DNA from 4 places in the Virgibacillus kekensis genome. Region 3 is predicted to be linked to each of the others. Evidence: riboswitches for the same ligand, from Rfam matches in the RefSeq annotation. Region 3 holds a riboswitch; each other region holds the start of a gene.
What was found. A riboswitch is a leader RNA that binds a small molecule or an ion and turns the genes downstream of it on or off. The one in region 3 is predicted to bind S-adenosylmethionine.

Region 1 (3,598 bases), on a different contig from region 3:
CCGTCACACCAATGGTTTAACTAAATCTGATTAGGTGTAAAATTTCCCGCAAAAATTTTTATAAAAAAATACAATAAAAGGCTCCCAATTCCTGTGGAAATTTGTTAATATGATGTAGGATTAAATCAACGTAACGAAAGTGAGGGAGAAGACCGATGAAAAATATGTTAACTACTATTGTCTGGATTACAGGCATGTATTGTTTTGGTCATCTTTTATTCAATTTTAATTCGAATGAGCCAATATTAATGTTGGGAGAAAATATGCAGCTTACGCCTAGTTTGCTTACCATGATGGTAGAGTTACTGTTTTCTGTCAGTCTCTTAGTGTACCTCTTTAAATATACTGAAAAAAGCCCGGCGAAGAACTGCCAGCATAGTAAATAAATGGTTTGAAAATAGCCTGCAGTGAGAACTCCTCGCTGCAGGCTTTTATTAATCCTTATTTCTCCCAGACTTCATTTGCCAGGTCAACTACGAATTTCAATTTATTCCACTGTTCCTCCTCGGTCAATTTGTTTCCGTGATGGGTGGATGCAAAACCACACTGCGGACTTAAACATAATTGCTCCAGCGGGACAAACTGAGATGCTTCCCTGATCCGGGTTTTAATTGCTTCCTTATCTTCTAGTTCACCATTCTTGGAAGTAACCAATCCAAGTACGACTTGTGGTCCGTCATTTGGAATATGTTTAAGTGGCTTAAAACTTCCGGAACGCTCATCATCGTATTCAAGGAAAAATCCGTCGACATTTTCATTTGCGAGCAATGTTGGTGCAATAATTGCATAGCTGCCCTCGAAAGCCCATGTAGACTGATAATTCCCACGGCATAAATGGGTAGTAACGATCAGGTCTTCTGGTTTGTTTTCAAGTGAACCGTTTACGACGCGAAGCGCCAAGTCAATAAGTTGTTCGCGTGAATATTTTCCTTCGTTGAATGGAATTTCAGGCGCTGACAGTCCCGCAATATAAACATCATCGAGCTGAAGGTAACGAACACCTGCATCATAAAATGCCTGGATGGCATCCTGATAAGCTTTGATGATATCATTCGCATAGTCTTCAATATCCGGATAAACATCGCTGTTATGAATGCCGGAGTTAAACAGCTGGTTTGGACTTGGAATAGTCTGTTTGGCGATTGCGCGGCCGTCGACGATTTTGTTCAGGTCCACAAAATCCTGTATATGAGGATGATTGGGATTAAAGGAAACTTTGCCGGTATTCCGTACGTCATACTTTTCTGTCTCCGTGCCGATGAATTTATAGCCGTGGTCTGGAATATAACCATCTATTCCATTCAAATGCTCGAGAAAATCAAGGTGGAACCATGTACGACGAAATTCTCCATCACTAACTACTCTAAGGCCTAGTTCAATTTGTTTGTCGACAACACGCTTTATTTCTTCATTTTCAACTTCCCGAAGAGCTGCGGCACTGATGCTTCCATCTTTAAATTGTTTGCGTGCTTTGTGCAACCGGTCAGGTCGCAGCAGGCTCCCCACATGATCGGCTCTGAATGGTGCTTTGGTTAATGTAACTGACATGAAAATTCCCTCTTTCTATTAGTTTTTTGTGTAATTCCGAAGATGGAAGCTCTGACAATAAGCCTGATAAAAAATAAAAAGCCCTCTTCTGAAAAAAGAAGAGGGCAGTAGGTTCCGTAATTGTCGCTCTTCTTATCTTCAAGCTTAATGTTAAGCTTCTGGAATTAGCACAGTATTAAAAAATCTGTTGCTGAGGTTTCGCAGGGCCAGTCCCTCCACCTCTCTGGATAAGAAAGTTATTCAATTTTTTGGTTAATGAATACAATACACGGACGTATTATGAAAGTCAATACAATTTTGAAACTTTTTTGTAAGGTGCCTTCAGCAGGTGTGTTAAAATTATCCTATAAAGCTATGAAGGAGGTCTGGCATGTATTTTGTTTCGATAGATTTTGAAACAGCCAACGAAAAGCGTCACAGTCCCTGTGCAGTCGGTGTTGTTGTTGCTGACCAGACAGGTATTATAGATGAATTTTACAGCCTGATAAATCCCATGATGCATTTTAGCTCATTTAATACACGGATTCACGGTATTCGTGAAGAAGACGTGGAGGATGCACCAACATTCCCGGAAATCTGGCCGAAACTTAAAGACTACTTATCCCGTAAAATAGTTGTCGCACATAATGCAAGTTTTGATATGAGTGTGATTCGGAATACATTGGATTATTTCAACATTTCCTATCCAGAAATGGAGTACCTTTGCACGGTTAATATTTCAAAGCAGGTATGGCCGGACCTGATGAACCATAAACTTAATACCGTTGCAAATCATCATGGGATTCCCTTTGAGCACCACCACGCACTTGAGGATGCGCGGGTGGCGGCTAAAATATTATTAAAAGCATTTGAGACATACGATACAGGTGATATGGATATATTTTTAAAGAAGTGTCGTATGTCAAAGGGTAGGGTATATGACCGTGGTTATGTGCCGCCAAAAGTTAAGCGGACCAGGCAGAGCAGGAAGCTTTATTTCAGATAAAGCGGAGAAGGTTTTTAAAATGTGAAGGAGTTGATGTCAAATGAAAATACTTGTTGTAGGCGCGTCTGGAACGATAGGTAAAGAGATTGTCAGTGCACTAGAAGGTGACAATGAAATTATCCAGGCAGGGCGTAATGGTGCTGATGTGTCAGTGGATATTACGTCGCCTGACAGCATACGGGAAATGTATGCAGAAATCGGCAAAGTGGATGCAGTCATCAATGCTTCGGGAAAAGCCAATTTTTCTGCTGTTTCCGAGCTGACACCTGAAGTTAACGAAAAAGGAATTCAAAGTAAACTAAAAGGACAGATTAATCTGGTACTGCTTGGCATGGAACATGTTAATGACAACGGCAGTTTTACGCTGACTACCGGGGTAATGATGGATGATCCGATACCGATGGGTGCGTCTGCTGCAATGGCTAATGGTGGGGTGAAAGCTTTTGTTAAAGCAGCCTCGATCGAAATGCCGCGGGGGATTCGTATCAACAGTGTGAGCCCGAATATCGTGCAGGAATCATGGGATCGGCTTGGTGATTTTTTTGCAGGATTTGAACCTGTCCCGGCAAGCCGTGTTGCCCGTGCATTTGTGAAGAGTGTAAATGGTAAGCAAACCGGAAACAATTACGAAGTGTACTAGGAGGAACGGAATGTGGCGGAGCTGAAATTTGAAATTATTAAAACAATGGCTGTACTTAGTGAATCGCCAAAAGGATGGACCAAGGAACTGAATCTGATCAGCTGGAATGGCCGGGATCCTAAATATGACATCAGAGACTGGGCACCCGACAAAGAAAAGATGGGGAAAGGTGTCACTCTGACAAAAGAGGATTTAAGTAACTTAAAGGAAGCTCTTGCTGATCAGGATGAAATTTAGGGAGCTGACGGGGAACCGGAAGAATAGTTTTTCGTGTCTGGATGAACCAAGGCTTTTACCTATAAACTGGTGAAAGCCAGTTTCTCCGATAATAATGTACAAGCGTATCTGTCAGTAAAGAATACATATTTAAGCAGAAGGAAATGGAGGACCAGGATTGAACAAAAAGCGTTGGATTGCACTTAGTA
Region 2 (3,598 bases), on a different contig from region 3:
ACCTAAAGGGTGACTTATACATAAAAGGCAAAGGAGATCCAACACTTTTACCCGCCGACCTCGAAAATTTTGCCGCAAAAATTAAGGAAAAAGGAATCACAAAAATTGAAGGAGATATTGTTGGGGACGATACCTGGTATGATGATATCCGACTATCACCCGATTTAATATGGAGTGACGAACATTGGTATTACGGTGCTCAAATATCGGCGCTTACTGTTTCACCGAATAAGGATTATGATGCTGGTACGGTTATTGTAGAGGTCAAACCATCCGAAAAGGGAGAAGAGCCTACTGTAACTATATCTCCTGAGACAGATTATATTGAAATCAAAAATAAGGCGCAGACTGTTGCAGGAGGTTCAGAGGAGGATTTAGAACTGCGGCGTCTGCATGGAACAAATACCATACTAATTGAAGGAACAATTCCAGCGGGTGCTTCGCATGTGAAAGAGTGGATGGCTGTCTGGGAACCGACCGGATATGTAATGAATTTGTTCGACGAGGCATTAAAGGAGCAGGGAATAACATGGACAGGTCAGGTAAGAACCGGTACTGCACCTGAGAAATCAGAAGTTCTTTTCACCCATGAATCTATGCCATTATCGGAGTTGATGATCCCCTTCATGAAACTCAGTAATAACACACATGCTGAAGTGCTGGTCAAGGAAATGGGAAAGGTTGTCCATGGGGAGGGCAGCTGGGAAAAAGGTCTCGAGGTAGTTGAAAAGCAGTTGAAGAAACTTGGCATGAATACAGATACTCTGATGATTAGAGATGGTTCGGGGATATCTCACATAAATCTTCTCCCGCCAAACGAGATTTCCAATCTTCTTTTTAAAGTTCAGAATGAAAAATGGTTTGAAACATATAAAAACTCCTTACCTATCGCAGGCAAGGAAGACAGGTTTGTGGGAGGAACATTAAGGCACCGTATGGAAGGGATGGAAGTATATGCGAAAACAGGAACTATTTACGGTGTAAGTACATTATCCGGATATGTTAAAGCGGAAAACGGGGAACGTGTCATTTTTTCCATCATGCTGAATAATCTGCTTGATGAAGACGATGGCCCAGCCATTGAGGATCAGCTAGTGAAAATTATTGCTCAATCATATGAACAGGTAATGAAATAGTCCAAGTGAGGCTTGATTGACAATTACCACTTTTTACTCTATTATTACTTTAAATAACTGAATAGTTTATTTCTGTTCTTATCCAGAGAGGTGGAGGGAGATGGCCCTTTGAAACCTCGGCAACAGGTTCCTTCCAGGAATACTGTGCCAATTCCAGCAGGCATTGTGCCTGAAAGATAAGGAAGAGAGAAATTTTGATGTATAAAACTCTTTTCTTTTTCAGGAAGAGGGTTTTTTTATTTATTATTACAGAGAGAGGAAGAAATCGTATGAAATATGGATTCTGGCTGCCAATTTTCGGGGGATGGTTACGGAATGTTGAGAATGAGGGAATGCCGCCAACGTATGATTACGCAAAAGAAGTGATCCAATCTGCCGAAAAATGGGGATATGATACTACCCTGATAGCAGAATTGTTTTTAAACGATATTAAAGGAACGGATGCTGACTCGCTGGAGGCATGGTCTACAGCAGCGGCCCTCGCAGCTGTAACTGAGAAAATTGAAATCATGACGGCAGTTCGGCCAAATTTCCATAACCCTGCAGTTACCGCCAAAATGGCATCCAATATTGACCATATAAGCAACGGACGATTTACGCTTAATGTTGTGTCAGGCTGGTGGGCCGGTGAGGCAAAGCAATATGGTGGAGACTTTACAGAGCATGATGAACGTTATGACCGGACAACCGAATTTTTGGAGATATTGAAGGGACTCTGGAATGAAGAGAAATTCTCCTACAAAGGTAAGTTCTACGATATTGAAAATACCCAGCTTGCGCCAAAACCAGTACAACGTCCAAACCCTGTATTATATGCTGGTGGGGAAAGTGAAAAAGGTAAGCGGGTTATTACCTCACTGTGTGATGCGTATGTGATGCATGGTGGAACAGTCAACGAGGTCCGGGATAAAATTTCAGATATGAAAAAAAGGAGAAAACTGGTTACCGATGAGCCGCTCAAGTCATTTGGAATGGCTGCCTATGTTATCTGCAGAGATACCGAGGAAGAGGCACTGGAAGAGCTGGAACGGATAACTACGGTGAAGGAAACAAGTGGATATGCCGGTTTTAAGGATTTCACCTCCAAATCCCAGCTTGAACAGCAGATTCAGCTACAGGATTATTCTGTATCCAACAGGGGACTCAGGCCCAATCTTGTAGGTACTCCCGAACAGATAGCCAAAAAAGTAATAGAATATGAACAAGCAGGTGTTGATCTGTTGTTATTGCAATGTTCGCCACAACTGGAAGAACTTGAACGTTTCGCCAAACAGGTTATGCCCAAGGTTGAAGAGCTGCGAACTGAACTGACTAACTCCTAAGAAGGGAAATGATAATATGAGCAAAATATATGTGTTGCATGAAAACAATGAGTGGACCGAGCATCTTTTTAATAGATTGGAAGAATTGGATCTTCCGTATGAGGACTGGCTTCTGACAAACGGGAAAGTTGATCTTTCTGCAGAACCTCCAGAGGGAATTTTCTATAACCGGATGAGCGCGTCATCCCACACACGCGGAAACCGGTATTCGGCAGAGTTAGCAAATGCGGTACTTGCATGGTTGGAATTTCATAATCGAGTTGTTATAAACGGCAGTGGTGCACTTCAGTTGGAATTAAGTAAAGTGCGTCAGTATTTGGAACTCGAAAAATTCGGGGTCAAAACACCAAAAACGGTTGCTGCGGTCGGCAAAAACGATTTGTTAAAAGCTGCTGATGAATTCAGTGGCAGAAAGTTCATTACCAAACATAATCGAGCTGGTAAGGGACTTGGAGTACAGCTTTTCCAGACAGTTGATGCTCTTAGGGAATATGTGGAAGGTGACACGTTTGAGGAGCCGGTTGATGGTGTAACGCTGATTCAGGAATATATTGAATCACCAGAATCGTTTATAACCCGCTGCGAATTTGTCGGTGGCAAATTTGTATACGCAGTACGCGTCGACACATCCGAGGGTTTTGAATTATGTCCTGCGGATGCTTGCTCAATTGACGACTTATATTGTCCGGCGGGAGAAGAGGAATCCGAAAATGCGAAATTTCAGATCAGGGAAGGCTTTGATCATCCAATTCTTAAAAGATATGAAAAGGTATTGGAAGCAAACGATATACAAATAGCAGGTATTGAATTTATTCAGGATGAAAATGGTGAGATTTATACGTACGATATAAATACGAACACCAATTACAACAGTGATGCAGAGGCGGCTAGCGGAAAATATGGAATGCTGGAGGTTGCGAAATACCTCGGTAGAGAACTAAATAATTTAAGAGAAATCGTGCAAGCATAATAACTTTATATTCCCAAACAGAACGAGGCTGGAACAGAAAATTTATAGGTCATATAAAATCCGAACTATCAGGTAGTTCGGATTTTATGTTAGCAAAACTTCGTATAAAGTATAAACTGCGAAGTAACTCGTAGCTTCGCTCCGGAAATACACTACGCTTTCCGCGGGCT
Region 3 (3,598 bases):
AAATTCACCTTCTTTTACGGAGAAGGTAATGTTATCGAGTATTTTTGTATAACTGTGTCTGGCAAAATAATAGTGAGATACGGTATCCAAGGTAAGAAATGACATGAATTTCCCTCCTTAGGATCAGTAAGTAAAAGCCAGATATTTGTTTCCATAGTTTATGCAGAACTGGGCGTTATGTGAACTGCAGACATGCTTTCCTAACCAAAAAAAAGCCGGCTCCCTATGTAGAGGTAGGAGACCGGCTGCCAGTTTAGCTGACATAAACTTTCCTTCATATTTTAAAATCCTTTTGGGATGAGGAAACATAGTTACTGAGGCCGATAAATCGGGCCTGCATTTTTAATATCATCACTTGCCTTGTCGAAGTTCTTGAAGTTCTCGTGGAACTTTATTGCCAGTGATTTTGCTTCTTCTTCATAGGCTGATTGATCGTCCCATGCATTTCTAGGTACTAGTACCTCGGCTGGAACGCCTGGTACATGCATTGGTATTTCCAGACCGAAAATATCATCGGTAACTGTTTCAACGGAATTGAGTTCACCTTCCAGGGCAGCGTGCACCATTGCGCGTGTATAGGAAAGTTTCATTCGCTTACCAACACCGTATTTGCCACCAGTCCACCCAGTGTTCACGAGAAAAACATTCGTGTTGTACTGATCAATTTTCTCACCTAGCATTTTAGCGTAGGTAGACGGCGCAAGCGGTAGGAATGGTGAGCCAAAGCAGGCAGAGAATGTCGCCTGCGGTTCGGTTACCCCACGCTCTGTTCCGGCCAGCTTGCTGGTATAACCGCTTAAGAAATGGTACATTGCCTGCTCTTTGGTTAGTTTACTGATCGGCGGTAATGTGCCTGATGCATCTGCAGTCAGGAAGATAATTGTATTCGGGTGTCCCGCGACACTTGGAGAAATAATATTATCCACATTTTCGAGCGGGTATGCTGCACGGGTGTTCTCTGTCAGTGATGTGTCATCATAGTTAGGGAGTCTTGACTCATCTTCAATAATTACGTTCTCGAGAACCGAACCGAAACGGATTGCGTCAAAAATCTGCGGTTCTTTTTCCTGTGAAAGATTAACACATTTTGCATAACAGCCGCCTTCAATATTGAAAACCCCATTCGGGCTCCAGCCATGCTCGTCATCACCGATCAGCCGACGGTACGGATCCGCAGAAAGCGTAGTTTTTCCTGTCCCTGATAGACCGAAAAATAGTGCTACATCGCCTTCCTGGCCAACGTTTGCTGAACAGTGCATGGACAGGATGTCGCGTTGTGGCAGCAAGTAGTTCATGACAGAGAAGATTGATTTTTTAATCTCGCCGGCATATTCAGTACCGCCGATCAGGATGATTCTTTTTTTGAATGAAACCAAAATGAACGTTTCGGAGTTTGTACCGTCGATTTCTGGATCTGCCCTGTATGTAGGGGCAGAAATGATGGTGAACTCAGATTCACGGTCGGTAAATTCCTCATCATCCGCAGTGATGAATAACTGACGGGCAAAAAGATTATGCCATGCGTATTCATTAATTACCTGAATTGGCAGGCGGTACTTTGGATCTGCTCCTGCATATCCTTTAAAATGAAAGAGTTCGTTCTTATCTTTTAAATAAGCAACAACTTTTTCATATAAGTTTTCAAACTTAGCTTCATCTATTGCCTGGTTTACTGTTCCCCAGTCAACAAGCTCCTCAGATGTTTCATCACGTACAATAAATTTATCTTTCGGGGAGCGCCCGGTATATTTCCCGGTAGTAGCACGGACTGCACCAGTGGCGGTCAGAATTCCTTCTTCACGGGATAAAATTTTCTCAACAAGCTGTGGGACAACCAGGTTTTTGTGTAAATTGCCTTGGTCCAGCAATTCCTTAAGTAATTTGGATTTCTCCACCGTATTCATATAAGATACCTACCTTTTCGAGATGGATTTTGTATGGAAGCAACAGCATTCCAAGTCTGTTCACTGAATCTGATTATTAGTATAACACATTAGTGATATTAGTCCATACTAATAATAGTATTATTTATATGTAATTTTGTTTGCAATAGTGTAACGGTCCGGTAAATAGTTGACACTGCAAGGCTTATTCGTTACGATAATTGACGAGCGGACACTCTCTTATTCAGAGTTGGTGGAGGGACAGGCCCTATGAAGCCCGGCAACCGTCATTTCGATGAAAAGGTGCTAATCTGTTGCAAGGTTGATCCCTTGAACAATAAGAGCGAAAGGCCCAATTTCCTTTCCTCCTAGATGCAGGAAAGGTTTTTTTAATTTTGTTGTGTGGTACCCTTATTATTAGGGTTGTAAACAACTTTAGCAAGTCCCACACATTAACCTGATCGACACACATGCATATACTGAAAAAATAGAGTTCCGTAACATATATTAAGGGAGGATTTAGCCTTATGGCTGCAAATCGTCGTCTATTTACATCTGAATCTGTAACAGAGGGGCACCCCGATAAAATATGTGACCAGATTTCAGATGCGATTCTTGATGAAATTTTGAAAAAGGACCCGAATGCCCGCGTTGCATGTGAAACAACCGTAACCACGGGACTTGTGCTTGTATCCGGCGAAATCTCTACTACTACATATGTAGATATTCCGGCTATTGTTCGCCAGACAATTAAGGATATTGGCTACACCAGAGCTAAATACGGGTTCGATGCCGATACATGTGCAGTACTGACTGCCATTGACGAACAATCGGCAGATATAGCTGGTGGTGTAAACACAGCACTAGAAGCCAGACAGGGGAAAATGAGTGATGAAGAGATAGCTGCAATCGGTGCTGGTGACCAGGGGTTGATGTTCGGTTTTGCCTGTGATGAAACTGAGGAACTGATGCCTTTGCCGATAGCACTTGCACATAAACTGTCTAAACGGCTTTCCGACGCGCGTAAGGAGAAAATTCTTGATTATCTTCGGCCTGACGGTAAAACCCAGGTCACCATTGAATACGATGAAAATGATAATCCGGTTAAAGTGGATACAATCGTTATATCTACACAACATCACCAGGATATTAAGACTGAACAGATTGAGAAAGATTTGGTTGAACATGTAATCCGTCCGGTAGTCCCTGCTGAATTGCTTGACGAGACTACCAAGTATTTTATTAATCCTACAGGCAGGTTTGTTATTGGCGGTCCTCAGGGTGATGCTGGGCTTACCGGCCGCAAAATCATTGTCGACACCTATGGCGGATATGCACGGCACGGCGGGGGAGCGTTCAGTGGAAAGGACTCCACAAAAGTTGACCGGTCCGCAGCATATGCAGCCCGTTATGTTGCCAAGAATATTGTGGCAGCAAAACTCGCAAAGACCTGTGAAGTACAGTTGGCATATGCAATAGGCGTCGCTGAACCCGTATCGATCGCAATTAATACATTTGGAACCGGAACTGTAAGTGAAGACACACTTGTTAATGCTGTACGCAAGCTATTTGACCTGCGACCAGCAGGCATTATCCGTATGCTAGACCTGCAGCGGCCGATTTTCCGGAATACCGCAGCTTATGGTCATTTCGGAAGAACAGATATCCTGTTTCCGTGGGAAAAAACAGACAAAGTGGAAGAATTGCAGGCATTG
Region 4 (3,598 bases), on a different contig from region 3:
GTGTCTGCGCGATATTGAAACCATCGACATCGCCTTCTCTCGCCCATTCCTCGATTTTATCTGCGATTTGTTCCGGGGTACCGATAAACTTCACGGTTCCATTACCAAGGCCATGATTTTTAACCGCTTCACGCAATGTCCATTTTTTATTGGGGTCCTTTGCATACATATCCAGGTTTCCTTGGACAGCATCAGTTTCCATGTCCTCGATATACTGATCCGGATCATATCGGGAGAAGTCTATGCCAGTATGGCCAGATAAAAGTGCGGCTGTACCTTCATAGCTGACCTGACTGGTTAAATCTTGATATTTTGCGTATGCTTCTTCCTCCGTTGATCCGATAATCGGTAGTATCATAGGAAAGATAAGTACATCTTCCGGGTTTCTACCCTGTAGTCTAGTACGTTCACGAATATCGGCTGTATATTGCTTCAGTGCATCCAGTGAATGATTTTTTGTGAAAACAGCTTCAGCATGCTTGGCCGCAAAATCTCTTCCTTTTGGAGATGCCCCTGCCTGGAACAAAACTGGTGTCCGCTGAGGAGAAGGCTCCACAAGATGCGGTCCCGGTACGTTAAAGAATTCCCCTTCATGGTTAATCAAATGAACTTTTTCCGGGTCAGCGAATGTATCGTTTTCTTTGTCATAAACCACAGCCTCATCATCCCAGCTGTTCTCCCACAACTTATAAACTACTTCAAGAAATTCATCCGCGCGATCATATCTAAGTTCTTTTGGCATACGGCCGGAAAGTCCCAGGTTCACTGCTTCGCTCTCCAGGTATGATGTCACCACATTCCAGGCGACCCTTCCGCCAGTTAAATGATCTAGCGTCGACAACTGCCGTGCTAAAGCATAGGGCTGGGCATATGTAGCAGAAATGGTTGGTGCAAACCCAAGGCTTTCCGTGGCAGCAGCCATCGCGGATATCGGTATCAGCGGGTCATGGGCTGGTAGCTGCACAGCCCCTTTTGCTGCGGCACGGTGACTGTTTTCATAAACGCTATACGTGCCAAGCACATCAGCGATAAAAAGCGCATCAAACTTACCACGTTCCAGCGTTTGAGCAGCGTCAATCCAATAGGAAAGACTATTATGGTTAACCCCTTCATCTTTCTCATGCTTCCATAAACCAGTTGAATGCGGTGATGGTGAATTCTGGATAAATCCGTTTAAATGAATCTGTTTAGCCATACAGCAGGTCTCCTTTTTTTAGGTGTTTTTTTTACAAGAATGCTATCTTAGTCATCGTAAGCGTTTAATGCGTTGACACTGTGCGCGATAGCCGATCCTGCTTTTAGAGCTACTGCGACAAAGATAGCTTCAGAGATTTCCTCCAGGCTTGCTCCTTCTTTCTTGGCATTCTTGGTATGCAGGTCAATGCAATAGGGACACCCTGTTGTATGTGCAGACGCCACAGCAATTAATTCCTTTTCTTTTACCGTAAGCTTCCCGGCTTTAACTGCCTTCTTGTCAAAATCCAGAAAAGCTGTGAAAGCATCACCATTCAGTCCAGAAAACTCCTTAATCCGGTTGAAGTAGGAAGCTTTATAGAGCTCGTCATCACCTTCCCCGTCAAATGCGTTCAGGGCATTTACTCCGTGAGCGAACGATGAGCCTGCTTTCAATGCGGTCGCTACAAAGATTGCTTCTGACACTTCTTCTTTCGAGGCATCGTTCTTTTTCACATTTCCTACGTGCAATTCGATGCAATAGGGGCACCCAGTGATATGGGCGACCGCAACGGCGATTAATTCCTTGAGTTTAACGGATAGCTTCCCATCGGCTAATGCCTGATCATTAAAGTTGAAAAAAGCTTGGAATGTCTCCGGCGCATAATTCTTCAATTCTGTGATTCTGCTAAAATAAGATTTTTTGTACAGACTATCGTTTTTTGTAACTGTCATTTTCATCTCTCCCTAAATAAATTTAAATACGTACTAAACTTATTACTTTACTTGGTTTAAAACATTACGCTTTCCTGTATTCCAACCTCCCCCCTTAAAAACTAAAAAACCTCTCCCGATGAGGAAGAGGTCAATTTAAAAAAAGCTCCATCTCATCTTTCAAGCGCAATGCTTGCTGGAATTAGCACCTTGTTATAATGACAGGTTGCTGCGGGATCACAGGACCAGTTTCCTCCCCCGACTCTGGATAAGAGTACTATTCAATTTTTATAATTGTACATAATAGTATCGAACACAGAAAAAGCTGTCAAGTAAGAAAAGTGATTTTTTTTCAAACCAGGTAAAAAGGTGGATACAAACGTGTGAATGATTCCTTGCTCGTAATAGTAAACAACTTTGCATACGGAAAAAAGAACCAGCTGTTACTAACCACCTTAATCCTTTCTTCTATTTCGCCAAAATTTCCCTTGTCTTTTCCAGGATCTCTTCATCCTTAAGCCTAAATTTAAATTCCACTCTACGTGAAGCAGCTGCGCTGTATTCACCGGACTCATTGTTGCGAAAGTCGGTGAAAGACTTGCTGTTAACCGTTAGTTTCTCCTGCAGGTGCTTTTGAATATTTTTATACGGAAAATCATCGCTTAAAATATATTCTGCGACGCTGTACGCCCGCTCCTGTGCAAGCTGTAAGTTATATAAATAGCTTCCATCACGGTCGGTGTGGCCTTCGATAATGATTTCAGCTACGTAGTCTTCAAATCCGTTCTGCAGCAAAATGTCCAAATACTTAGGGACAAATTCATTCAAAAACTGATAGGACTCCGGCTTCAGTTCAGATTTATCATAAGCAAACAGTATTTCTGTATTAAAGATGATAGCACCAGTTTTTTCATCCACTTCAATGCCCAGGGATGAATCACTGAACTCCGCCTGCAGCTCATTTACAAGCTTTGCCCTTACACCCATGATTTGATCAATGGTCTTTTTCATTTCTTCAATTTGCAGCGACTTGATAATCATCATCGCAATGAAAATTAGAATAAAACATAACAAAATAATGGTCAGCAGATCGGTAAACGATGGCCAGAAATGTCCTTCGTCCTGTTCCCTTTTGAAAAGCCGCTGGTATTTAGTAGTCATTCTGTCTCAGCCTTACATTATTATTTTCCACCGGGCGGCCAAACTTACCTAATTGCCGGTTCAGCCCTTGTATTTCCCTGTTAAGTTCCTGAAGTGTCTGCTGAATAAAGCGAGAATTATTTTGCTGAAACTCATTGGATAGCCGTCGAATTTCCTGGAATTCGTTCTTGAGTCCTTGATTTGTCCGCTCCACTGATTCGCTGATATTCCTGCCTACGTTATCAAGCTTCCCTCCAAGTGCGCCTTCCAGACCCGCTACATAACTGGAAAGCGTGTTCTTTAAAACCTCAACACTTGCTTCCATCTGATTTTCGCGTTGGTTGAATGTGCTGTTCATCTGAGAAATGGTCTTGTTTATTTCATTGATCAGCTGGTTATTTTGCATTCCGATTCTTTCATACGTGTTGGTCGCCTCATGAATCTTCCGTTCAAATGCCTGTGAATCGTCAGCATGTGTCTTCAAATGATTATTGAAGGTGCGGTTAAAATCCTTCAACTCGTCGAAACGGTCAGACAGCAAATATTTATAGTCGCTTTGCGTCTGATTGAT

Region 1: another riboswitch for S-adenosylmethionine. It lies ahead of ACFO3D_RS12745 (5-methyltetrahydropteroyltriglutamate--homocysteine S-methyltransferase); the one in region 3 lies ahead of metK (methionine adenosyltransferase).
Region 2: another riboswitch for S-adenosylmethionine. It lies ahead of ACFO3D_RS01450 (LLM class flavin-dependent oxidoreductase); the one in region 3 lies ahead of metK (methionine adenosyltransferase).
Region 4: another riboswitch for S-adenosylmethionine. It lies ahead of ACFO3D_RS18845 (carboxymuconolactone decarboxylase family protein); the one in region 3 lies ahead of metK (methionine adenosyltransferase).

The regions. Positions count from the first base shown of each region.
Region 1 covers NZ_JBHSFU010000007.1:81,131-84,728, forward strand. The annotation lists gene ACFO3D_RS12745 (5-methyltetrahydropteroyltriglutamate--homocysteine S-methyltransferase) at 442-1,548, opposite strand; SAM riboswitch class I at 1,678-1,782, opposite strand; gene ACFO3D_RS12750 (3'-5' exonuclease) at 1,919-2,533, shown strand; gene ACFO3D_RS12755 (short chain dehydrogenase) at 2,574-3,173, shown strand; gene ACFO3D_RS12760 (YdbC family protein) at 3,186-3,410, shown strand; gene sppA (signal peptide peptidase SppA) at 3,568-3,598, shown strand, end outside.
Region 2 covers NZ_JBHSFU010000003.1:17,317-20,914, forward strand. The annotation lists gene dacB (D-alanyl-D-alanine carboxypeptidase/D-alanyl-D-alanine endopeptidase) at 1-1,136, shown strand, start outside; SAM riboswitch class I at 1,212-1,319, shown strand; gene ACFO3D_RS01450 (LLM class flavin-dependent oxidoreductase) at 1,406-2,458, shown strand; gene ACFO3D_RS01455 (ATP-grasp domain-containing protein) at 2,475-3,428, shown strand.
Region 3 covers NZ_JBHSFU010000005.1:13,990-17,587, reverse strand. The annotation lists gene ACFO3D_RS10290 (ATP-binding cassette domain-containing protein) at 1-105, opposite strand, end outside; gene pckA (phosphoenolpyruvate carboxykinase (ATP)) at 312-1,904, opposite strand; SAM riboswitch class I at 2,121-2,227, shown strand; gene metK (methionine adenosyltransferase) at 2,411-3,598, shown strand, end outside.
Region 4 covers NZ_JBHSFU010000015.1:205,618-209,215, reverse strand. The annotation lists gene ACFO3D_RS18850 (LLM class flavin-dependent oxidoreductase) at 1-1,195, opposite strand, end outside; gene ACFO3D_RS18845 (carboxymuconolactone decarboxylase family protein) at 1,243-1,908, opposite strand; SAM riboswitch class I at 2,058-2,162, opposite strand; gene ACFO3D_RS18840 (OmpA family protein) at 2,356-3,048, opposite strand; gene ACFO3D_RS18835 (MotA/TolQ/ExbB proton channel family protein) at 3,038-3,598, opposite strand, start outside.